2 regions of the Staphylococcus capitis subsp. capitis genome follow, and region 2 is predicted to be linked to the other one. Evidence: predicted binding sites of a transcription regulator. Region 2 holds the regulator's gene; the other holds the start of a gene.

Region 1 (13,214 bases), 490 kb from region 2:
CTTTAACAGCGACAATGCCAACTTATTTAAATGCTTTGGCTGGTCGAGGCGTTCACGTTATTACAGTCAATGAGTATTTATCAAGTTTTCAAAGTGAAGAGATGGCCGAATTATATAATTTCTTAGGTTTATCTGTCGGTCTTAACTTAAATAGTAAATCTACTGAAGAAAAACGCGAAGCGTATGCACAAGATATTACTTATAGTACAAATAATGAACTTGGTTTCGACTACTTAAGAGATAATATGGTGAATTACGCTGAAGAAAGAGTTATGCGTCCATTACATTTTGCAATTATTGATGAGGTCGACTCTATTTTAATTGATGAAGCGAGAACACCTTTAATTATTTCTGGTGAAGCAGAAAAATCTACATCATTATACACTCAAGCTAATGTATTCGCTAAGATGCTTAAAGCAGAAGATGACTATAATTATGATGAAAAAACAAAAGCTGTTCATCTAACCGAACAAGGTGCTGACAAAGCTGAGCGTATGTTTAAAGTGGACAATTTATATGATGTTCAAAACGTTGAAATCATTAGCCATATTAATACTGCATTACGAGCGCATGTAACGTTACAACGTGATGTGGATTATATGGTTGTAGATGGTGAAGTACTTATTGTGGACCAATTCACAGGACGTACGATGCCAGGACGTCGTTTCTCTGAAGGATTGCACCAAGCTATCGAAGCTAAAGAGGGTGTGACCATTCAAAATGAATCTAAGACTATGGCATCTATTACATTCCAAAACTATTTCAGAATGTATAATAAATTAGCTGGAATGACTGGTACTGCGAAAACTGAAGAAGAAGAGTTTCGTAATATTTACAATATGACAGTAACTCAAATTCCTACGAATAAACCTGTCCAACGTATTGATAAGGCAGATTTAATTTATATTAGTCAAAAGGGTAAATTTGACGCTGTAGTTGAAGATGTTGTTGATAAGCATAAAAAAGGACAACCTATCTTATTAGGTACAGTGGCAGTAGAAACGTCAGAATATATTTCAAATCTACTTAAAAAACGTGGTATTAGACACGATGTATTAAATGCGAAAAACCATGAACGTGAAGCAGAAATCATTGCGAACGCTGGTCAAAAAGGTGCTGTTACAATTGCGACAAACATGGCTGGACGTGGTACAGATATTAAACTTGGCGATGGTGTTGAAGACCTTGGCGGACTTGCTGTAATAGGTACAGAACGTCATGAATCACGTCGTATTGATGACCAGTTACGTGGTCGTTCAGGACGTCAAGGTGATAGAGGTGACAGTCGTTTCTATCTATCACTTCAAGACGAATTAATGGTTCGTTTTGGTTCAGAACGTTTACAAAAAATGATGAATAGACTTGGTATGGATGATTCAACTCCAATAGAATCTAAAATGGTATCAAGAGCTGTTGAATCTGCTCAAAAACGCGTAGAAGGTAATAACTTTGATGCGCGTAAACGTATCCTTGAATACGATGAAGTACTACGTAAACAACGTGAAATTATTTATAATGAACGAAACGAAATTATAGATAATGAAGATAGTTCACAAGTAGTCAATGCTATGTTACGTTCTACACTTCAACGAGCTATCAACTATTACGTTAATGAAGATGATGACAACCCTGATTATGCACCATTTATTAACTACGTGAATGATGTCTTTTTACAAGAGGGAGACTTAGCGGAGTCTGAAATTAATGGTAAAGATTCTGAAGACATCTTTGAAGTTGTATGGGCAAAAATCGAAAAAGCTTATGACCGTCAGAAAGAAAAATTAGGTGATCAAATGAGCGAATTTGAACGTATGATTTTATTACGTTCTATCGATAGTCATTGGACAGACCATATCGATACAATGGATCAGTTACGTCAAGGTATCCATCTACGTTCATATGCACAACAAAACCCTCTCCGTGACTATCAAAACGAAGGTCATGAATTGTTTGATATCATGATGCAAAATATTGAAGAAGATACTTGTAAATATATCTTAAAATCTGTAGTTCAATTTGAAGATGATATTGAACGTGAAAAAACAAAAGATTTAGGTGAGGGTAAACACCTTACAGCTGAAGATGGTAAAGAAAAAGTAAAATCTCAACCTATTGTAAAAGGTTACCAAGTAGGGCGTAATGACCCTTGTCCATGTGGTAGTGGTAAAAAGTACAAAAATTGCCATGGCCAAGCATAATTAAGCACTAAATAGTGTATTGTTTAATAATGAAGACTGAGGCATACAAATGGCTCGGTCTTTATTATTATTTATTGATATTGATTTCGAACCTTCAAAGTTTTAAAAGTTTGAAGGTTAATTTTCATGAAGACGAATTTCATGTAAGATATAGTATGATAAATACTAAAAGCGCTAAAGATTCAGTAATAGGAGAGAAAATCAATGGAATTATCTGAAATTAAACGTAATATTGATGAATACCAAAATAATTTAAATCAAATTAGGGGGTCTCTTTGACTTAGAAAATAAAGAGACTAATATTCAAGAATACGAAGAAATGATGGCAGACCCAGACTTTTGGAATGACCAAAGTAAAGCCCAAGAAATTATAGATAAAAATAACGCCTTAAAATCGATAGTAAATGGGTATCGTGATTTAGCCAATGAAGTTGATGATATGAGTGCAACCAGAGAATTGTTACAAGAAGAATATGATGAAGATATGAAAGAAGAACTTGAGAGCGATGTGATTCAATTTAAAGATAAAATGGATCAATTTGAATTACAGTTGCTTCTAGACGGGCCACATGATGCAAATAATGCCATATTTGAACTTCATCCTGGAGCTGGAGGAACAGAATCACAAGATTGGGCGAGTATGTTATTAAGAATGTATCAACGTTACTGTGAACAAAATGGTTTCAATGTTGAGACAGTGGACTATTTACCCGGTGATGAAGCTGGCGTGAAAAGTGTAACGTTATTGATTAAAGGTCATAATGCCTATGGTTACCTTAAAGCAGAAAAAGGCGTGCATCGATTAGTTAGAATTTCGCCATTTGATTCATCAGGTAGACGTCATACGTCATTTGCTTCTTGTGATGTGATTCCAGATTTCAATAATGATGAAATCGAAATAGAAATTAATCCAGATGATATAACAGTTGACACATTTAGAGCTTCAGGAGCCGGTGGTCAGCACATCAATAAAACAGAATCAGCTATCAGAATTACTCACCATCCATCAGGTATTGTAGTAAATAACCAAAATGAACGTTCACAAATTAAAAACCGAGAAGCGGCAATGAAGATGTTAAAATCTAAGTTATACCAACTAAAACTAGATGAACAAGAACGTGAAATGGCTGAAATTCGCGGCGAACAAAAAGAAATTGGATGGGGAAGTCAAATACGATCTTATGTTTTCCATCCGTATTCTATGGTTAAAGACCATCGTACAAATGAAGAAACTGGTAAGGTTGATGCTGTTATGGACGGCGATATTGGGCCATTTATAGAGGCATATTTAAGAAAAGAAATGGACAATCAAGAAAGTTAATGGTTTAAAATCCTCATTTATTAGTCTTCACGATTAGTAAATGAGGTTTTTAATGTGATGAGTATTTAGCCAGAAATATTTTGCGTATTATAATTTTTATTAATAATATGTAATTTGCAATTTAATATATTACCAGATAGAGTTTTATATTCGGAAAAGTAACCCTTTACACCGTTATTGTAAAGATAGTTAGCGTTTTATATAGTATTTTTGTAATCATTCTCTTTTTACTGTTATATTAAATCGTTATAACATTAAACATCTAGAGGATATGATGTGCTATATTTAGACTTGTAAATTTAAGAACAAATCAGCAAAGGAATGACAACTAGATGAAAAAAACGCTAACTGTAACTTTAAGTTCGATTGCAGCATTTTTTGCAATCAACACTGCAGCTAACGCTCAAGAATCAGAGGCGTCTCAACAGGACGTAAATTCATCAGACGTTGTTTCAACGAATCAATCTAACTTAGGAACGTATATAGTTAAAGCAGGAGATTGTTTATATAATATCGCAGTAGAACACGGTATCACTTTAGAGTAATTATATACATTAAACCCGGGAATTAAACCACTTATTTTCCCTGGTGATAAAATAGTTGTTTCAGAGAATGGTGCTCAACCAGTGCAATTTGAAAGCGAGGAAATCGCTATTCCTCAAACTACTAATGAGTCGACTTCAATTGATGAGTCAGGTGTTACTTATGAAAATTATGAAACACCAATCAATGTATCACAAACTTCTTATAACGGTTTAAGAAGTGTTGCGAATGCGGGTAACTTGTATACTGATGGTCAATGTACTTACTACGCATTTAATCGTCGTGCTGAATTAGGTAGACCAATTGGTAGTTTATGGGGTAATGCTAGTAACTGGGCAGCATCAGCTAGCCAAGCTGGATTCAATGTAAACAATACACCTGAAGTAGGAGCGATCTTCCAAAGTGCTCCAGGACAAAATGGTGCAGGTGCATATGGACATGTAGGAGTAGTTGAGTCAGTAAATCCTAATGGCACATTAACTGTTTCTGAAATGAACTGGAACGGTGGCGTAAACGTTAAATCTTATAGAACAATTTATAATCCAGGTTCTTATAATTATATTCATTAAAAGAATAATTGATATAAGTGAAAGAGAAATAAGTTCATCCAAATAGGGATGTTAAGTATTAAATAAAAGATTAAAACACTTATTTATGGATTAGATTATTAGTGTAATTATGCTAAACAAGGTTGAGACAATGTTAATTGTTTCAGCCTTGTTTTTGTATATTAAGGGATAAATACTATGTCATCAACGTATTAAGAAGGCTACTTAAACGCTCAATGAAATTTAATTATCAGAAATCGAGAGTTTTAGGTATGTATAAACTAGAATCTCTTATCTTTATAGAAAATTAATATATAAAAATATGAATTTACTTTCAATAATAGTATGGCTTGATATAATAACTATAAGTAAATAGACAAACTTCGTTTACAGGGAGGTATCGTGATATGGGTGTACATCAATATTTTAAAAGGCTTTCTGATTTAGAAAAGTTAATAAGACTACCGGGTAAGTTTAAATATTTTGAACATAATGTCGCTGCACACTCGTTTAAAGTGACTAAAATTGCCCAGTATTTAGCAACTGTTGAAGAATACCATGGAAATGAAATAAATTGGAAAAGTTTATATGAAAAGGCGTTAAATCACGATTTTGCTGAAGTTTTTACCGGTGACATTAAAACCCCTGTTAAATATGCCAGTAGAGAATTAAAGAAATTATTCTCCCAAGTCGAAGAAGAAATGGTAGATACATTTATTAAAGAAGAGATTCCTAAACAATATCAAAATGTTTATCGAGAACGACTTCAAGAAGGTAAAGATGATTCTTTAGAAGGTCAGATTCTCTCTGTGGCAGACAAAATTGATTTATTATATGAAACTTTTGGAGAAATTCAAAAACGTAATCCAGAACCTTTATTCTTTGAAATTTACGAAATGAGCCTAGAAACAATTATTCAATTTGATCATTTAAATTCAGTGAAAGACTTCATAGACAATGTTATTCCCGAAATGCTTACGGAAAACTTCATTCCAAGAACTGAGTTACGTGAAACGACTATGACAATCTTAAACAGAAGAAATGGGTGACGATAATGATTTGGTATGCATGTGCCGCCTTTTTTCCTTGTATATTAGTGGTATTATTTAGTGTTGTCACTAGAAGTAAATGGATAGGTACATTATTAACACTAATATTAATAGGTACTTCGATTTATAAAGGTTTTTTCCATAATGAATGGATTATTTTTATAGATGTAGTGAGTCTTCTAGCAGGCTATCTCATCATTGATAAATTGAAATTTCATAAGAACCAAGATGATTCTCGTTAGGGTTTTATCAATATGTATAAGGACAAACAAATCTTTTGAAGGTTCAAGAAGATTGTTTTATAGTATCTTTAAACAACAAAGACTTAAATTAAATAACTTTTTTAAACAAGCATGGTGTCTCGCTATGTTTGTTTTTATTTTCAAAAAATCCTAAGCGAACAAACGTTTGCTTTGAGTGTTATAAATTTGTTAGAATAGAATATAATAAAACTTAAGTTTATAAACGTGAATGTTAAACTCTAAATGAGTGAGAAATCAAATAGGAGGCGTATGTCAGAATGGTTGAACATGTTCCATTTAAGTTGAATTCTGAATTTGAACCACAGGGGGATCAACCCCAAGCGATACAAAAAATTGTTGATGGTGTTAATAATGGGAAGCGACATCAAACTTTACTTGGTGCGACGGGAACAGGTAAAACATTCACTATGAGTAACGTCATCAAAGAAGTTGGGAAGCCTACATTAATTATTGCCCATAATAAAACATTGGCTGGACAGCTTTATAGTGAGTTTAAAGAATTCTTCCCTGAAAATAGAGTAGAATATTTTGTAAGTTATTATGACTATTATCAACCAGAAGCTTATGTCCCATCGACAGATACTTTCATAGAAAAGGACGCCTCCATCAATGATGAAATCGACCAATTACGTCATTCGGCTACAAGTGCATTATTTGAACGCGATGATGTAATAATTATTGCTAGTGTAAGTTGTATTTATGGTTTAGGTAATCCGGAAGAATATAAAGATTTAGTAGTTAGCGTTAGAGTTGGAATGGAAATGGATCGTAGTGAATTGCTAAGAAAATTAGTAGATGTCCAATATACACGTAATGACATTGACTTCCAACGTGGTACATTTAGAGTGCGTGGAGATGTTGTAGAGATTTTCCCTGCCTCTAGAGAAGAAATGTGTATTAGAGTAGAGTTCTTTGGGGATGAAATTGATCGTATCAGAGAGGTCAATTATTTAACTGGTGAAGTAATTCGAGAACGTGAACATTTTGCTATCTTCCCAGCTTCTCACTTCGTAACTCGTGAAGAAAAAATGAAAGTTGCAATTGAACGCATTGAGAAAGAATTAGAAGAACGACTTAAAGAATTACGCGATGAAAATAAATTATTAGAGGCTCAACGCCTTGAACAGCGCACAAATTATGATTTAGAAATGATGCGTGAAATGGGGTTCTGTTCAGGTATCGAGAATTATTCTGTTCATCTTACATTGAGACCTCTAGGCTCAACGCCTTTTACATTGCTTGATTATTTTGGTGACGATTGGCTTGTGATGATTGATGAATCACACGTTACTTTACCACAAATTCGTGGTATGTATAACGGTGACAGAGCACGTAAACAGGTGCTTGTAGATCATGGATTCCGTCTACCAAGTGCACTTGATAATAGACCTTTAAAATTTGAAGAGTTTGAGGATAAAACTAAACAACTTGTCTATGTTTCTGCTACGCCAGGACCTTATGAATTAGAACACACTGATGAAATGGTTGAACAGATTATTCGTCCAACTGGATTACTTGATCCTAAAATTGATGTTCGTCCGACTGAAAATCAAATAGACGATTTACTCAGTGAGATTCAAGAACGAATAGATAGAGATGAACGTGTATTAGTAACTACATTAACTAAAAAAATGAGTGAAGATTTAACAACATATATGAAAGAAGCGGGTATTAAAGTTAACTACTTACACTCTGAGATTAAAACATTAGAACGAATAGAAATTATTCGGGATTTACGTATGGGAACTTATGACGCTATTGTAGGAATCAATCTATTGAGAGAGGGTATTGATATACCTGAAGTATCTCTAGTAGTTATACTTGATGCTGATAAAGAAGGATTTCTACGTTCAGATCGTTCTTTAATTCAAACAATAGGTCGTGCAGCACGTAATGATAAAGGTGAAGTAATCATGTATGCAGATAAAATTACTGATTCAATGCAATATGCAATTGATGAAACACAAAGACGTCGAGATATTCAAACAGCTCATAATAAGGAACATGGCATAACTCCTAAAACTATTAATAAGAAAATACACGATGTTATTAGTGCTACAGTGGAAAGTGATGAGACGAACGATCAGAAACAAACAGAACTACCTAAGAAAATGACTAAAAAAGAAAGACAAAAAACGATTGAAAATATAGAAAAAGAAATGAAAAAAGCAGCTAAAGATTTAGACTTTGAGAAAGCAACGGAATTAAGAGATATGTTATTTGAATTAAAAGCAGAAGGGTGACGTTTAAATGAAAGGACCGTCAATAGTCGTTAAAGGCGCACGTGCACACAATTTAAAAGGAGTAGATATTGAACTACCCAAAAATAAACTTATTGTAATGACTGGGCTTTCAGGCTCTGGTAAGTCTTCGTTAGCGTTTGATACGATTTATGCGGAAGGACAAAGACGATATGTGGAGTCTTTAAGTGCATATGCACGTCAGTTTTTAGGTCAAATGGATAAGCCAGATGTTGATACAATCGAAGGTTTATCACCTGCCATTTCTATAGATCAAAAAACAACTAGTAAAAACCCACGGTCAACTGTTGCAACTGTAACTGAAATCTATGACTATATACGTCTGCTTTATGCACGCGTAGGTAAACCTTATTGTCCACATCATGGAATAGAAATAGAATCTCAAACTGTTCAACAAATGGTGGATAGAATTTTAGAACTTGAAGAACGTACAAAAATACAACTTCTTGCACCTGTAGTCTCTCATAGAAAGGGAACACACGAAAAATTAATTGAGGACATTGGTAAAAAAGGTTATGTACGCTTACGTGTCGATGGAGAAATCGTAGATGTAAATGAAGTACCTGAACTTGATAAGAATAAAAATCATACTATCGAAGTTGTTGTTGACCGCTTAGTTGTTAAAGATGGAATTGAAACACGCTTAGCAGATTCAATTGAAACTTCCTTAGAATTAGCGGAAGGTAACTTAACTGTTGATGTAATAGATGGTGATGAACTGAAATTTTCTGAAAATCATGCATGTCCAATTTGTGGATTCTCAATTGGTGAGTTAGAGCCAAGAATGTTCAGTTTTAATAGTCCATTTGGTGCATGTCCAACATGTGATGGTCTTGGTCAAAAACTAACAGTAGACATGGATTTAGTAGTTCCTGATAAAGATAAATCATTAAATGAAGGTGCAATTGAACCATGGGAGCCAACAAGTTCTGACTTTTATCCAACATTGTTAAAACGTGTATGTGAAGTTTATAAGATTAATATGGATAAACCATATAAAAAACTAACAGATAGACAAAAAAATATTTTGATGCACGGTTCTGGAGATAAAGAAATTGAGTTTACTTTCACTCAACGTAACGGTGGAACACGTAAACGCAAAATGGTATTCGAAGGAGTCATTCCTAATATCAATCGACGCTACCATGAGTCTCCTTCTGAATATACACGTGAAATGATGAGTAAGTATATGACAGAACTTCCATGTGAAACGTGTCATGGTAAACGATTAAGTCAGGAAGCTTTATCTGTCTATGTTGGTGGTTTTAACATTGGTGAAGTCGTGCAGTACTCCATTAAAAATGCGTTGAATTACTATGAAAATATTGAATTAAGTGAGCAAGATAGAGCGATAGCGAACCAAATCCTTAAAGAAATTATTTCAAGATTATCTTTCTTAAATAATGTAGGTTTAGAATATCTTACCTTGAATCGTTCGTCTGGTACTTTATCAGGTGGGGAAGCACAGCGTATTCGTCTTGCAACCCAAATAGGTTCAAGATTAACTGGCGTATTGTATGTATTAGACGAACCTTCTATTGGGTTACATCAAAGAGATAATGATCGCCTAATAAGTACATTAAAAGAGATGAGAGATTTAGGAAATACGTTAATTGTTGTTGAACATGATGATGATACCATGAGAGCAGCAGATTATTTGGTAGATGTTGGTCCGGGAGCAGGTAATCATGGTGGAGAAATTGTTTCAAGCGGCACACCTGCTAAAGTAATGAAAGATAAAAAATCATTAACTGGTCAATATTTAAGTGGAAAAAAACGCATTGACGTTCCAGAGCATAGACGAGAAGTAACTGATAAAAAAATTAGCATTAAAGGTGCTAGAAGCAATAATCTCAAAAATGTAGATGTTGATTTTCCATTATCAGTGATGACTGTTGTTACTGGAGTGTCTGGTTCAGGTAAAAGTTCATTAGTTAATGAAATTTTATATAAATCTCTTGCTCAAAAAATTAATAAATCTAAAGTAAAACCTGGAGATTTTGACAAAATCGATGGTATCGATCACTTAGATAAGATTATTGATATTGATCAATCTCCAATTGGTAGAACTCCACGTTCAAATCCAGCTACTTATACTGGTGTTTTCGACGATATAAGAGATGTCTTCGCTCAAACGAATGAAGCTAAAATTCGAGGATATCAAAAAGGTAGATTTAGTTTTAACGTTAAAGGTGGACGTTGTGAAGCTTGTAAAGGTGACGGTATCATTAAGATAGAAATGCATTTCTTACCAGATGTTTATGTCCCTTGTGAAGTATGTGACGGTAAACGTTATAATCGAGAGACTTTAGAAGTAACATACAAAGGAAAGAATATTGCTGATGTATTAGAAATGACTGTTGAAGAAGCAACACATTTCTTTGAAAATATTCCAAAAATAAATCGAAAGCTTCAAACACTTGTTGATGTCGGCTTAGGTTATATCACTCTAGGACAGCAAGCGACAACTCTTTCAGGTGGTGAAGCTCAACGTGTAAAATTAGCTTCTGAATTGCATAAGCGTTCTACAGGACGTTCTATTTATATCCTTGATGAACCTACAACTGGATTGCATGTTGATGATATTAGTCGCTTGTTAAAAGTTTTAAATCGATTAGTAGAAAACGGTGATACAGTTGTGATTATTGAGCATAACTTAGATGTGATTAAAACAGCAGATCACATTATCGATCTCGGACCTGAAGGTGGAGAAGGCGGAGGTACAATAGTAGGAACTGGTACTCCAGAAGAAATCGCTGAAAATAAAGACTCTTATACGGGAGCGTATTTAAAACCTGTTTTAAAAAGAGATACTATTGAATAATTAAATAGTTAGTTAGTAAAAGCAAAACTTCAAAGCTTTAGTTACCCATTACTAACGCTAACCAACTTCGATAGGCTGGGACATGAATCTTGTCCCGGTCTTAATTCTTGTTTAAATTGATAACTTTTTTAAATTTTTTTATTATATTCATGCAACACTATCCTACTATTGTAATATATTCATACTTTGCTAATGGGATTGATTTTAAAAAGTATTTAACAAGATACGCATGTTAAAATTTGTGTTTTTCTTTATAAAATAAAAGAATAGACACGAATTCAGTTCTACAATACGTGATTAATTAAGATAGTCACTGTTAGAAGTTAAAAAGATTTGACATTCACATATTTGAGTTAATGGTTATTTAAGAATATTTTAAAATTTAAATCACCATTTTAATATAGATTGTGAGTTCATTTTTGATATGATAATAGAATAGAGAATAGATACGAAGGGATATTATAATTTGAGGTGAACCCATGTTAACAACAGAAAGACTGGTTAATACACTTAATTTAGAGTTAATCGCCGGGGAACAGGGCTTAAATAGACCGATAAAAAATACGGATATATCGCGTCCTGGTTTAGAAATGGCAGGTTATTTTTCTCACTATGCTTCAGATAGAATTCAATTATTAGGAACAACTGAACTATCTTTCTATAATTTACTTCCTGATGATGAGAAAGAAGGAAGAATGAGAAAATTATGCCGACCTGAAACTCCTGCAATTATCGTGACGCGAGGATTGGAGCCCCCTGAAGAATTAATTTCTGCTGCAAAAGAATTAAATACGCCTATTATCATTGCTAAAGATGCTACGACAAGTTTAATGAGTCGATTAACTACATTTTTAGAACATGAATTAGCTAAAACTACTTCATTACATGGAGTACTTGTTGATGTATATGGTGTAGGTGTACTCATCACAGGTGATTCAGGTATAGGGAAAAGTGAAACTGCATTAGAATTAGTTAAACGTGGTCACAGACTCGTTGCTGATGATAATGTTGAGATTAAAGAAATCACTAAAGATGAATTAATAGGAAAACCACCTAAATTAATTGAACATTTACTGGAAATTCGAGGACTTGGAATTATTAATGTAATGACTCTATTTGGTGCGGGATCTATTTTGACTGAGAAACAAATTCGCTTAAATATCAATTTAGAGAATTGGAACAAAGATAAATTATATGATCGAGTTGGACTTAACGAGGAAACTTTAAAAATTCTCGATACTGAAATTACTAAAAAAACAATTCCTGTCAGACCTGGACGAAATGTTGCCGTGATTATTGAAGTTGCAGCGATGAATTATCGATTAAATATCATGGGAATTAATACAGCAGAAGAGTTTAGTGAACGTTTAAATGAAGAAATCGTTCGCAATAGTCATAAAAGTGAGGAGTAGTACGAAATGGGTTTAACTCTAGGATATATTGATCCAATTGCATTTAGTATTGGACCTATTCACGTTCGTTGGTATGGAATTATTATCGCATGTGGTATTTTATTGGGTTATTTTATTGCACAAGCAGCACTAAAAAAAGTTGGTTTACATAAAGATACTTTAATAGATATTATATTTTATAGTGCTATATTCGGTTTTATTGTCGCACGATTGTACTTTGTGATTTTCCAATGGCCGTATTACATGCAAAATCCAGGTGAAATACCGAAAATATGGCATGGAGGTATAGCTATCCATGGTGGTTTAATTGGTGGATTTATAACAGGTGTTATCGTATGTAGGTCTAAAAATTTACACCCGTTACAAATCGGTGATATTGTAGCGCCAAGTATTATATTAGCTCAAGGTATTGGTAGATGGGGTAATTTTATGAACCATGAAGCTCATGGTGGTCCTGTATCAAAAGCATTTTTAGAGCACTTACATTTACCGGATTTTATTATTAGAAATATGTACGTCGAAGGTCAGTATTATCATCCTACATTTTTATACGAATCTGTATGGGATGTTCTCGGTTTTATAATCTTAATTACTTTGAGGAAGCATCTAAAAATAGGGGAAACGTTCTTTATTTATCTTATTTGGTATTCAATTGGCCGCTTCTTCGTCGAAGGCCTGAGAACTGATAGTTTAATGCTTACAAGTCATATTAGAGTTGCACAGCTCGTATCAATTATTCTAATCATTGTTAGTATTATGCTTATAATATATAGAAGAGTTAAGTTTCATCCTTCA
Region 2 (13,214 bases):
AAACTTACTAAAATTCAAAAGATTTAAAAGCTAGGTTTATCAATAACTAATTTAAATTTCCATACAGTTAAAAAATGTCTTAGCAGATTAATCTTTCCACTAAGACATGAGTTATTGAAGGTTTATTATAAATGACCAGTCTATAGTTTAATTAACAAATAAATTAAAATGATAGAGATGGTTAAGTCTACTACATTAAAACCCAATTTAAGTAATTCTTTATTACGACTTGTCATTATTTATCGCCCCCAATTAAATAGTAAACCAAGTTTATTGCTATGTACCTTAATAATTTTAACTTTTTTAATACACTTTTGTTTTTAAGTTACGATTTACAATATATTTTGATTAACCACTATAATAACTATCGTTGGATAATAACTAGTTCACAAATTTAATTTATTATCTCGATCAAATTCAATATTAAGCAAAGATTAAATAAAATTCAGCATCATCCTTACTACTACAGGTGACAAAAAAAGCATCACAGTGATTATTAATACACTGTGATGCTCGAAATAATATTGCTTTATTTGCCTTTCATGTTTTGGTCCATATTTTTGTTCATCATTGTCATCATTTGATTGATTTTCTTTTGTGATGGTTTCTGACCCATTTGCATCATCATCATACGTAGCATTTCTTCATTGATAGGTGGGTTTTTCTTGAGGTAATCCATCATATATTTTCTTGCTAAAAAGAAACCACCGATTAATCCTACGATAAGTGCTAAAATGATTAAAATAATTGCTAACCAAGTTGCCATTGTTTCACCCACTTTCTTTATCCTACTGAATTTTACTAAATTCACTTTGTTATTTCAAGAGGCACTTTATAGTGATAACTAATATCTACCATTAGCAATGATAACAAATTTTAGTTTTTCTAAACAAATTTACTATTAAAATTATATAAAAATAAAAGGCTACTAGCTAATAAACTTGAACTAGTAACCCTTTTCAAATTACTAATTATTTAAAAATATTAGAATGTACGAATTTGATTTAATATATTTTCTTTAGTGAATCCATATTTTTCAACTACTAAATCACCAGGTGCACTTGCGCCAAAACCATCAATACCAATAACTTTACCTTCTGTTCCAACATATTTATGCCAACCTAAAGGTGATGCCATTTCAATAGCTACACGCTTAGTGATTGAGGCTGGTAATACAGATTCTTTATAATCATCTGATTGTTTATCAAATGCAAACCAGTTCGGCATTGATACGACTCTAACACCTTTTCCTTGTTTGTCTAAATCTTTGGCAGCTTCTACTGCTAAACTAACTTCTGAACCAGATGCCAATAATAAGTATTCAGGTTCTTTTTCTGTTTCAAATACTACATAAGCACCTTTACGGACCCCTGCTTCTATTGTTTCTTCAGCAACATCTAAAGTTGGTAAGTTTTGACGTGTTAAAACTAGAGAAGTTGGTGTTTGTTCTGATTCTAATGCTACTTCCCATGCTACACGTGTTTCATTACCGTCTGCTGGTCGGATAACATTCATATTAGGAATAGCACGTAAGCCTGCTAATTGTTCAATCGGTTCATGTGTAGGACCATCTTCACCAACAGCTATTGAATCATGTGTAAAAATAAATGTTGAGTTAAGACCCATGATAGCTGATAAGCGTAATGCAGGTTTTAAGTAGTCACTAAATACGAAGAATGTTGCTGCATAAGGGTGTAATCCACCATGAGCAGCCATACCGTTCACTGCTGCACCCATCGCAAATTCACGAACACCGAACCACACATTTTTACCTTCAGGTGTTTCTTTATCATAATCTTTAGCCTCTTTAACATTAGACTTATTAGAACCTGCTAAATCAGCAGAACCTCCGAAGAACGATGGCACTGTTTGACTAAGTTTTTGAATAATTTCTCCAGAATCTGCTCTTGATGCTCCTTTATGATCTAAATCATATTTAGGTAACTCTTTTTCATAGCCTTGAGGTAATTTACCACTAATAGCTAACTTAAATTCTTCTGCTAATTCAGGATATTCCTTACTATATTCTTCTAATTTGGCTTTCCAAGCATCTTCATTTTCGTTCGCACGTTTTAACATTGAAGTTTGGAAGATTTCGTAAACCTCGTCAGGTACATTGAATCGTTGTTCAGGATCAAGTCCATAAGCTTCAAAAGTAAGTTTTCTTTCATCTTCGCCTAATGGAGCTCCATGTACTCCATTTGAACCAGCTTTATTTGGAGAACCGAAACCGATAACTGTTTTAACTTCAATAATAGTTGGACCTTGTTGTGATTTAGCTTTATTAATAGCATTATCAATTTCTTCTAAATCATTGCCATCTTTAACTAAAATATAATTCCAACCATATGCTTCAAATCTAGATTGTGTATCTTCTGAGAAAGACTTATTTAAATCTCCATCAAGTGAAATATCGTTAGAATCGTATAAAACGATTAACTTATCTAATTGATTATGACCAGCAAATGATGCAGCTTCATGCGAAATCCCTTCCATTAAATCTCCATCTGAAGCTAAAACGTATGTGTAATGGTCAACCATATTAAAATTATCTTTATTAAATTTACCAGCTAAGTGATCTTCAGCAAGTGCCATTCCCACTGACATTGCGAATCCTTGACCTAGTGGCCCAGTTGTTACTTCTACTCCATCTGTATGTCTAAACTCTGGATGACCTGGAGTTTTAGAACCCCATTGTCTAAATTGTTTTAGTTCTTCTAATTCTAAACTACCTGATACATGTAATAAACTATATAGTAAGGCAGACCCATGTCCTGCTGAAAGAATAAATCTATCCTTATTAAAATAATCTTTAGATTGGGGGTTAAAATTAAGATGACGTGTCCATAATGTATACGCCATAGGGGCAGCTCCCATTGGTAAACCAGGGTGTCCTGAATTTGCTTTCTCGATAGCATCAATACTAAGTGCACGTATTGTGTCGATAGCCAATTGGTCTTTTTCGTTAAACATCGTTGTGTCTTCCCTTCTTCAAATAATATCTAAATATAATTATAACTTATTTTAATTTAAAATGATAAAGAAAAATCTGATAAATTAGCTCCTAATAAATGTTCAAGAACTACCCTGAACGATCTTATTTCACTCTTTATTATTTTTATTAGATTGAATTTTTTTAACCTTTTCAGGTGTAACATCATTTCCTTCAGGATCTATCACTTTAGTATTTTCAAGTTGTTGCTTGAACCCTTTTCTAAATGATTCTAAATATTGCTTTCTTAATTTAGATTGCTCCTTAGCTTCATCTTCTGTTAAACCTTTTTCTTTCTTTTTTTTAGCTAGTTCATTGATTCTATCTATATTTAAATCTTTCTTAGACATCATCGTCACGCTCCTTGTTAATTTTAAAAACAAAATGTGTAAAACTTTAAAAATCTATATGATTCCCTACATTAAATTCTTGTGTAGAATATATCAAAAAAATGAGCATAACCAAATAGTTACGCTCATCATCGATACTTACTCAACGTATATTTTTAAAACTTACTAGTTAACTAAAGCGAACACTTTATTGTCATTCTGTTCGCTATTTTGTTTGTCTTCAACTTTATAATTTGATTTATTATTATCCTGTTGATGAATTTCATGATCAGTCATTTCGTACGTTTGTTCTGAGTGCGCACTTTGATTTACACTTAAAAAGAATGTTAGGAACACCATGCAAGAGATGAGTACTACAGCTATATATAATAAAAACTTTTGTTTTGTCTTAATTAACATTAATCTCACTCCTAGAACGTTTGTTTGTATATTTAATTTATCAGAACTAATGTTCTCTGTCAACATCAAAACGAACAAACGTTTGTTTTGAAAGAAGATTAATGCTATAATATACTTAAATAAAATTAGGGAGTGCCTATATATGAGAGAATTAACTAAACGACAAAGTGAGATTTATGATTACATTAAACACATCGTACAAACCAAGGGTTATCCACCTAGTGTTAGAGAAATAGGTGAAGCTGTAGGCTTAGCATCAAGTTCAACAGTACACGGACATTTATCCAGATTAGAAGAAAAAGGTTATATTCGAAGAGACCCTACTAAACCTAGAGCCATTGAAATAGTTAGCGAACAACTAGAGGAAGTTAATGTTGAAGAAACTATTCATGTACCTGTTATAGGTAAAGTTACTGCCGGTGTTCCTATTACGGCAGTTGAGAACATCGAAGAGTATTTCCCGTTACCCGAACACTTAACTTCAACACACAATAGTGATATTTTCATTCTAAATGTAGTAGGAGAAAGTATGATTGAAGCTGGTATTTTAGATGGCGATAAAGTAATTGTGAGAAGCCAAACGATAGCTGAAAATGGCGATATTATAGTAGCAATGACAGAAGACGAAGAAGCTACAGTTAAACGTTTCTATAAAGAGAAAAATCGTTATCGATTACAACCTGAAAATAGTACTATGGATCCTATTTATTTAGATAACGTTATTGTTGTTGGTAAAGTCATAGGATTATACAGAGAAATGTAACTATCAATTTCTCTCTAATTAAGACCTCCTATAAAAAATCTCATATTGAATATATAAAAAGACAAGGTAGTTTTTCGTACTACCTTGTCTTTTGTTTAGAATCTTTGTTTAAAACGTCTTTTATTTTATCTAGTATATCGGGTTGTTTCTCTTTATTCGTTTTCATGTTTATCTACATCCTTACGAACATTGTTTACCCTTATTCACTTAAGATAAACTTTTACTCTGTATAATTCTCAGTCCAAAATGGCTGTTTCTCTTTATTAAAGTCGACACCTACACCTAAATTTCGATAATGGGTATTAAGTATATTCTTTCTATGTCCTAATGAATTCATTAACCCTTCATGAGCATAAATACTATTAACTTGGCCATAAGCAAGATTTTCTCCAGCTGCATTAAAATCAATATTATCACTTTTCAATCTATCGAAAGGAGAATGCCCTTTATTGTCAGTGTGATCGAAGAAGTTATTTTTAGACATATTTTTACTATGTTTTCTAGCAGTATTTGAAATTTTGCTTGAATAACTTAATGTATTTAGACTATGTTGCTTTCTTTCCGAGTTAACTATATCAAAATTTTGTAATTCAAAGCTTTTTTCTAATTCTTTAGATGGTGCTCCATATTGTTGACGTATGCGATTTTCCATATTCTCACTTACTTGTAATAACGCAGTCACTCCACTACTTTGATGTTTATCGTAAAAAACTGTTGTATAAATATGATCTTTATGGAAAACATCGTATTCGTTGTTTGTTACCTCAAAACGATATCGCCTTTTATTAATATATTTTATCGGACTACCTAACCGATCTCTTACAGTTTCTTTAGGAGTAGCGTATTTAATTTTAGATTTTGAAGAAATTATATTTTGATTAGAATACATGGCATTAACGTGATTTTTTATATAACTAATCATAATAAAATGATCATAATCTTCATTATAATATGTGTACCACTTAGTTCCATATTCATTAGAAGTAATACGTTTTTCTTTACCTAATTCACTTTCAACGGTTTTCTTAGACATATTCATTTGGATATTATTTAGTGCAAACTCTTGTTTTCTAGGAACAGATAATGATTTATCATTACCATTTAAATCGTTATTAATCCAAGTATCAACTTGTTGTCGCACTTCCTTTTGAAAATGTACTAATGGCTGAGCTTCTTTAATGGGTGTGAAAATAACAATACATAATAAAACTACAACGAATAATAGAAATCTTTTAATTTTTTACACCTACTATTTAAACTTAGTCTCTATCACCATTGAAAATTGAGTTTCTCACGATAACATAGTCTACAGTTCTTAATGATTTTAAATCTTTACCACCGGCATAAGATATAGAACTTTGTAAATCTTGTTGCATTTCAATTAAAGTATCTTTAAGTGAACCTTTATGTTCGACAAACATTTTTTTACCTTCAACATTTTTATGTTCGCCTTTTTGGAATTCTGAAGCACTTCCAAAATATTCTTTATATTTCTTACCTTCAAGTTCAACTGTCTCTCCTGGTGACTCTTCGTGTGCAGCGAACAACGAGCCAATCATTACCATTGATGCACCAAAACGAATTGATTTAGCTATATCACCATGAGTTCTTAAACCACCATCAGCAATGATAGGTTTGCGAGCAGCTTTACTACAAATGTTTAGCGCAGCTAATTGCCAACCTCCAGTACCAAAGCCTGTTTTGATTTTAGTTATACAAACACGACCTGGACCAATACCAACTTTTGTTGCATCAGCGCCAGCATTTTCAAGCTCTCTAACGCCTTCAGGTGTGCCAACATTACCAGCAATAACGAAACTTTGAGGTATGTGGTTTTTAATATGTTTAATCATATTGATAACTGAATCTGAATGACCGTGCGCAATATCAATCGTGATATATTCTGGAACTAAAGATTTCGAAGCGAGTTCTTCTATGAATTTAAATTCATTTTCTTTTACTCCAACAGAGATAGAAGCGAATAGTCCATCATCTTGCATTTTTTTAATAAATGGAATTCTAGCTTCTTCATCAAAGCGATGCATAATATAAAAATAGTCATTTTGAGCGAACCATTGTGCAAGTTCTTCATTCATTACTGTCTGCATATTGGCCGGAACCACTGGTAATTTAAATGTGCGTGGTCCGAACTTAATTGAAGTATCACATTCAGAGCGGCTATTAACAATACATTTATTTGGTATTAATTGTATATCTTCATAGTCAAAAATCTTCATTTTATGTCTTTTGCCCCTTACAATTAAAAATTTTAATTGGATAATACTTTAAAACCGAATAATCATATTAAATTTGCACATATTATTCAGTTATTCTTTATCCTTACTAACTGTACATTGTTTTTTTACTAATGTAAATGGACAAAAGACATAAATTCTTTTTTACCAGCTTGATTTTTTTACGCCAGGGATTTGACCTTTATGTGCATGTTCTCTAAAAGCAATTCGAGACATTTCAAATTTGCGTAAAACACCTCTTGGACGCCCTGTCACTTTACATCTTCTAGTTAATCTTGTAGGTGATGAATCTCTAGGAAGTTTCCTAAGCGCTTCATAATCACCTTTGGCTTTTAGTTCTTTACGTAATTCATAATATTTATTTACAAGTTCTTCCCTTTTTTGTTCTTTAACTACTTTAGATTTTTTTGCCATTTAATTTAACCTCTTTTCTATAATCGTAATTATTACGATTTATAGAATAACATATATTACGATTTATACAAGGAAAAGTTCTGAAGTTAATAAAACTTTATTTATAATTTTTCAATAAAAAAGCCTCTCCTATTTAAATAATAGGAGAGACAAAAAATTTCAAATTGTCGTATTTGAAAGATAAGAAATTATTTAGTTTCACGATGTAACGTATATTTATTTAATCTAGGACAATATTTTTTCATTTCAATACGTTCTGGATTATTACGTTTATTTTTAGTTGTAATATAGTTACGATCGCCACATTCTGTGCAAGCTAAAGTAATATTTACGCGCACGTTAAACACCCTTTCTAATGTTGTTAGGAATTCTTACGATTTAAGATTTTATCATAATTTATGTCAACGTGCAATCTTATCTTTTCCAAATATATTATTTGAAGTTTTCGTAAGTTTCATCTTCTTCAGTTTCTAAATCGATTTGATTAATATCAATACCTAAAGCTTTAGCTACACCTTTACCATAATCAGGATCTGCTTTATAACAATGACGAATATGACGTACTTTAACGTCTTCAGTTACCCCGTCCATTGCATTAGCTGTGTTAGTAAAGATACGTTCTTTTGCATCATCTGATTGTAGTCTGAATAACTTGCCTGGTTGTTCGAAATAATTGTCATCGTCTTGACGGAAATTATATTCATATCCATCGCCATCTACAGGGAATGATGGTTTTTTGAACTCAGGTTGAGAATCATATACGCCTTGGTTATTTGGATAATAGTGAGGTCCGCCACCTTGGTTGTTATCTAAGAAACGCATTTGACCATCACGACTGAATGGGCATAAGTTTTCAACTCCAACTCCTTTAGGTTGGTTGACAGGAATTTGCCAATGATTGACACCTAAACGATATCTCTGAGCGTCTCCATAAGAGAATAGTCGTCCTTGTAACATTTTATCTGGAGAAAAATCTAATCCCGGTACTATATTTGTTGGCGCAAAAGCAGCCTGTTCTACATCTAAGAAATAGTTTTCAGGATTGCGATTTAATTCAAATTCTCCAACTTCAATTAAAGGATAATCATCTTTGTACCATACTTTAGTTAAGTCAAATGGATTGTGTGGATGGTTTTTAGCTTGTTCTTCTGTCATCACTTGGATATACATTTTCCATTTAGGATAATCGCCTTGTTCAATGGCATTAAATAGATCTCGTTGAGATGAATCTCTATCTCCACCTACAATTTCAGCGGCTTCTTCATCAGTATAATTTTCAATGCCTTGTTGTGTTCTAAAGTGGTATTTCACCCATACACGTTCTCCCGCATCATTATACATTGAATAAGTATGTGAGCCGAAACCATGCATGTTACGGAAACCTTTAGGCATACCACGGTCTGACATTAGAATAGTTACTTGATGTAAAGATTCTGGAACACCAGTCCAAAAATCCCAGTTATTTTGAGGACTTCTCATGTTTGTACGTGGATCTCTCTTAACAGCACGATTTAAACTAATGAATAATTTAGGATCTCTAAAGAAGAACACTGGAGTATTATTCCCAACCAAATCCCAGTTACCATCCTCAGTATAGAATTTTAATGCGAATCCACGAATATCTCTTTCTAAGTCAGCAGCTCCACGTTCACCTGAAACTGTTGAAAAACGCGCAAACATTTCTGTTTGTTTGCCAACTTCAGAGAAGATTTTAGCATTTGTATATTGAGTAATGTCATTTGTTACAGTAAAAGTACCGAAAGCTCCAGAACCCTTTGCGTGCATACGTCTCTCAGGAATAACTTCTCTATCAAAATGTGACATTTGTTCTAAGTAATAAACATCTTGCATCAATAATGGACCACGTGGCCCTGCTGTCATACTATTTTCTCTATCTGATACTGGTGCACCAAATAGTCCAGTTAATCTACCATCTTGTTTAGACATGACTAGCTCCCCCTCATATTTTCTTATTTGTAATAATTATAATGTAATATATATTTTAAATAAACCCGTTTTGAATAGCAACTAAACGCATTTCCTATTTAAAATAAAATTTCAGAAAATTTTTAAACATTTTCGCTTTAAAGTGCTAAAAAGTTATTGAATACTCAACTCAAAAAGATTAAAATGGTGGATATATTTAAATAGATGGGAGACACCATATGGAAGATAACAATATGAAACGTGGACTCAATTCGAGACACATATCCATGATTGCAATTGGTGGCGCTATCGGAACGGGATTATTTGTTGCAACTGGTAGTGTAATTTCGCAAGCAGGTCCCGGTGGCGCTATATTAGCTTATATACTAATAGGGATTATGCTTTACTTTTTAATGTCATCTATTGGAGAATTGGCAACTTTTTACCCAGTATCAGGATCATTTAGTTCTTACTCAACGCGCTTTGTTGATCCATCTCTAGGTTTCACGATGGGATGGCTATATTGGGGAATGTGGTCACTCGTTACAAGTGTAGACGTTATTGTAGCATCGAATGTCCTCCAATTCTGGGACGTATTTAAAGTACTTAGTCCTCTAGTTTGGAGTTTAATATTTTTAACTTTTATTTTCTTAATTAATATCTTTTCAGTCAAAGCTTTTGGAGAAACGGAATTTTGGTTATCACTTATCAAAGTAATAACAATAATTGTTTTTATCATCTTTGGCGTATTAATGATATTTGGTATATTAGGTGGCCATTCTTATGGTTTTGAAAATTATACTAAAGGTCAAGCACCATTTGTGGGTGGTATATCAGGAATACTAAGCGTATTACTAGTAGCTGGTTTCTCTGTAGGTGGAACTGAAGTCGTCGCAGTTACCGCAGGCGAATCAAATAATCCTCAGAAATCGATGCCTAAAGCTATCAAACAAGTATTTTGGAGAATTCTTTTATTCTATGTATTATCTATCGCTGTGATAGCAGCTATTATACCTTATACAGATCCTTTATTATTAAATGAGCATGAATCTGTTTCCCAAAGTCCGTTTACTATCGTATTTGATAGAATTGGAATCGCATTTGCTGCATCTGTCATTAATGCGGTTATCTTAACTTCATTATTATCAGCAGCAAATTCAGGAATCTATACTACGAGTAGAATGCTATTTTCTCTAAGCGCCGATGGCCAAGCTCCTAAATTTTTCGGCAAATTAAATCAACAAACGAAATTACCTATTCGTGCGTTAGTCACAACATACATTCTTATAATACTTGTTATAGTATATGCAAATTTCAATGCAAATGCTGTGTTTAATCTATTAAACATAATTGGTTCAATGGTTATTGTAGTGTGGGGATCAAGTATTTGGTCTCAAATTAGATTGCGTCGCGCCATTAAACGTCAAGGTAAAAATCCTGATGAATTACTACCTTATAAAGCACCGTTTTATCCAATAGGAGCAGTTATAGTAATTATTACATTATTTTTTTTACTATTAGGTAATTCTTACGGTAGTATTATTACTGGAGATTTTTTAAGTGTTTTAAGAAACTTTGCACCTATTATTATTCTTGCAATTATTTATTTCGTGCATAAATTACTTAAACGCACGCATTTTGTAAAATTAGAAGAAATGGATTTAACTTCTCACAATTATAAAAATTAATTTTATAAGCGATAGTTCTTTATAAGAATTGTCGCCTTTTTATCTTATTTCTTTCATTAATCGATTGAATTCTTTTTAGAAAATAAACTTCTTTCATAGCAACTTTGAATATTTTATGTTTAAAAGTAATCATGTATAATATAAGTAATAAAAAGGTTTAGAGGTGGATAACATGGTTGGACAAACTAACTTATTCGATGATGTTATAAAACAAGATGAACGTTTTGTCATTGTGGTTCAAGCCCTTGAAGAAAAAAATGGTAATTTACTAAAACACACGTTAAGGGAATACCCTAGTTTAAAACATGATCAAATGAATGATTTATTTACACATCTCAAAGATGTATTTTTGGAAGAACCCTTTGAAGACAATCAATCAGCTTTTACTATTACAGTATATACAAACCTTGATTACGCTGCTGACCAAGTTTATGCACACGTCAAACGTTACAAAGGTAAACATGATTGGACACACACTGCCAAATAAAATAAGTCAAATATCAAATTATGATAATACAAAAATATGGACTGGCAAGATTAACACCTCTTACCAGTCCTTTTAATTATGTTTAAAGCTATATTTTTAGCAATTTTTTATTGTTAATCAAATCAATTTCTTCAACATATGAGGAATACCTTCTGAGTCATTATCCAAGGTAACTTCATCGGCACTCTCTTTAAGTTCTTCACTAGCATTACCCATCGCAACGGAATAGCCAGCAACCTCAAACATAGATTGATCATTTAAACTATCTCCAAACACCACTACTTCTTCTAGATTAATATTCTCTTTTTTGCATAGTGCTTTAATAGCATTTCCTTTGGAGACATCTTTAGCCATAAACTCTAAGAAAAATGGTTTACTAGTCGTTACATCTATATCCTTATTGAAAAAACCATTTAAATCTATACGTGCTTCAGTAATGTTACCTACATAATCTACGCCCATCACTTTAGGAACATCACGAGAAATATAAGATTTAATATCTTTAACTCTTTTCATAGGTAGCCCTGTCAATTCAGATTCAATATTCATATATTCGTGATCGCTATCATGGATAATATAACCGTTATCATACGTTAAAACTAGAAAGCCTCGTTCTCTACAATAATCTACAATTAAATCAAAATTATCTTTCGAAACTGTTTTACTTACTTCAACTTCTTCATTAGACATTTTGATTGTTTTACCACCATTGTAGCTAATAATAAAACTCTCATTATGATTTAACTGCAATTCTCTAGCTACTGGAATCATCCCTTCCGTAGGTCTACCAGATGCTAAAACTACGCTATATCCTTTATCTTGAATATCAATCAAATATGATTTAGTTTCGGGTGACACTTCATTGTCGCTATTCATTAGAGTATCATCCATATCCAAAACTACCATTTTAAATTTACTCATATAGCAAAAGAACTCCTTCCGTGACTTAATCAAAAATCATTCTTATCCATATTTTACAATAATTTAGGACTTTAGGTACACAACTTCTTCTATAACGCCGCTCTCATTAATTGTAGCAAGTTCAGAGGTACAATGAGTTATTTGATCTCTTAGTACTCTAACTAATTCACCACTACGTTCTCTACGGCTTAAAGTTAAAATTGTAGGACCTGCACCGCTGATGACAGTTGCATATGCTTCGTGTTGTCGCGATAGTTGACGAACTTCTTCAAACTCTGGAATAAGATGCTGTCTAAATGGTTCATGAAACCCATCTTGTTCCATCATTTTACCTGCTAACTCATATTTATGTTGAATTAAAGCACATATCATAGTATTACTAATCGCACTATTTTGTACTGCTTTTCTGTAGGAAAAGGTTTCAGGCAAGGCATTTCTAGAGTCTTCAGTACGTAATTCGTAAGGCGGGATTGTTAAAATAATATCAACCTTAGGTACATCAATACGCGTAACATCTGTTACTTTAGTGTCCGGATTATAATATCCAGAGATGAGTCCGCCATAGATTGTTGGAGCAACATTGTCAGGATGACCTTCAATTTCAGTAGCTAATTGTAATAACTCGTATTGCGATAATTGAATATTACCAAAATAGTTTGCGATATATAAAGCGTCCACTAGCGCTGAAGCAGAGGAACCTAGTCCTCTAGCTAGTGGGATATCACTTCTCATTTCGATTTGTAAACAAGGTAATGTTACATCATATTTTAATGCAACCTCTTGAGCAACTTTATAGATATAATTACTTTCATCTTTGGGTAATGTTTCTAATTCAGGACTTTAATATAAGAATTCCCAATCATGTCCATCTATTTTTTTAATAGACATGTATAAATATTTATCTAGTGCCATTCCTATTGAATCAAAACCTACGCCTAAATTAGCAGTTGATGCCGGAATTTTAAGTTTCAAAACTTCTTCCATATCAAATTGCCCTTTAATGTATTTGATTATACTGT

The links. The regulator LexA, encoded in region 2, represses DNA repair genes until DNA is damaged. The targets are predictions, from matches to a motif close to CGAACATATGTTCG.
Region 1: uvrB (excinuclease ABC subunit UvrB) is a predicted target of LexA. The motif match lies at 6,057-6,070, and genes of this name have one in related genera.

Annotation. Positions count from the first base shown of each region.
Region 1 covers NZ_CP145263.1:1,930,471-1,943,684, reverse strand. The annotation lists gene secA (preprotein translocase subunit SecA) at 1-2,198, shown strand, start outside; one part of gene prfB (peptide chain release factor 2) at 2,403-2,474, shown strand; one part of gene prfB (peptide chain release factor 2) at 2,476-3,519, shown strand; partial or broken gene V6C74_RS09640 (CHAP domain-containing protein) at 3,852-4,631, shown strand; gene V6C74_RS09635 (YfbR-like 5'-deoxynucleotidase) at 5,018-5,659, shown strand; gene V6C74_RS09630 (CsbA family protein) at 5,665-5,901, shown strand; gene uvrB (excinuclease ABC subunit UvrB) at 6,180-8,165, shown strand; gene uvrA (excinuclease ABC subunit UvrA) at 8,173-11,007, shown strand; gene hprK (HPr(Ser) kinase/phosphatase) at 11,487-12,419, shown strand; gene lgt (prolipoprotein diacylglyceryl transferase) at 12,426-13,214, shown strand, end outside.
Region 2 covers NZ_CP145263.1:1,435,962-1,449,175, forward strand. The annotation lists gene V6C74_RS07215 (YneF family protein) at 530-766, opposite strand; gene tkt (transketolase) at 985-2,973, opposite strand; gene V6C74_RS07225 (DUF896 domain-containing protein) at 3,103-3,342, opposite strand; gene sosA (DNA damage-induced cell division inhibitor SosA) at 3,508-3,741, opposite strand; gene lexA (transcriptional repressor LexA) at 3,884-4,504, shown strand; gene V6C74_RS07240 (CAP domain-containing protein) at 4,725-5,741, opposite strand; gene guaC (GMP reductase) at 5,764-6,741, opposite strand; gene rpsN (30S ribosomal protein S14) at 6,904-7,173, opposite strand; gene rpmG (50S ribosomal protein L33) at 7,362-7,511, opposite strand; gene V6C74_RS07260 (catalase) at 7,606-9,120, opposite strand; gene V6C74_RS07265 (amino acid permease) at 9,339-10,787, shown strand; gene V6C74_RS07270 (hypothetical protein) at 10,960-11,274, shown strand; gene V6C74_RS07275 (Cof-type HAD-IIB family hydrolase) at 11,392-12,195, opposite strand; partial or broken gene thrB (homoserine kinase) at 12,259-13,179, opposite strand; partial or broken gene thrC (threonine synthase) at 13,189-13,214, opposite strand, start outside.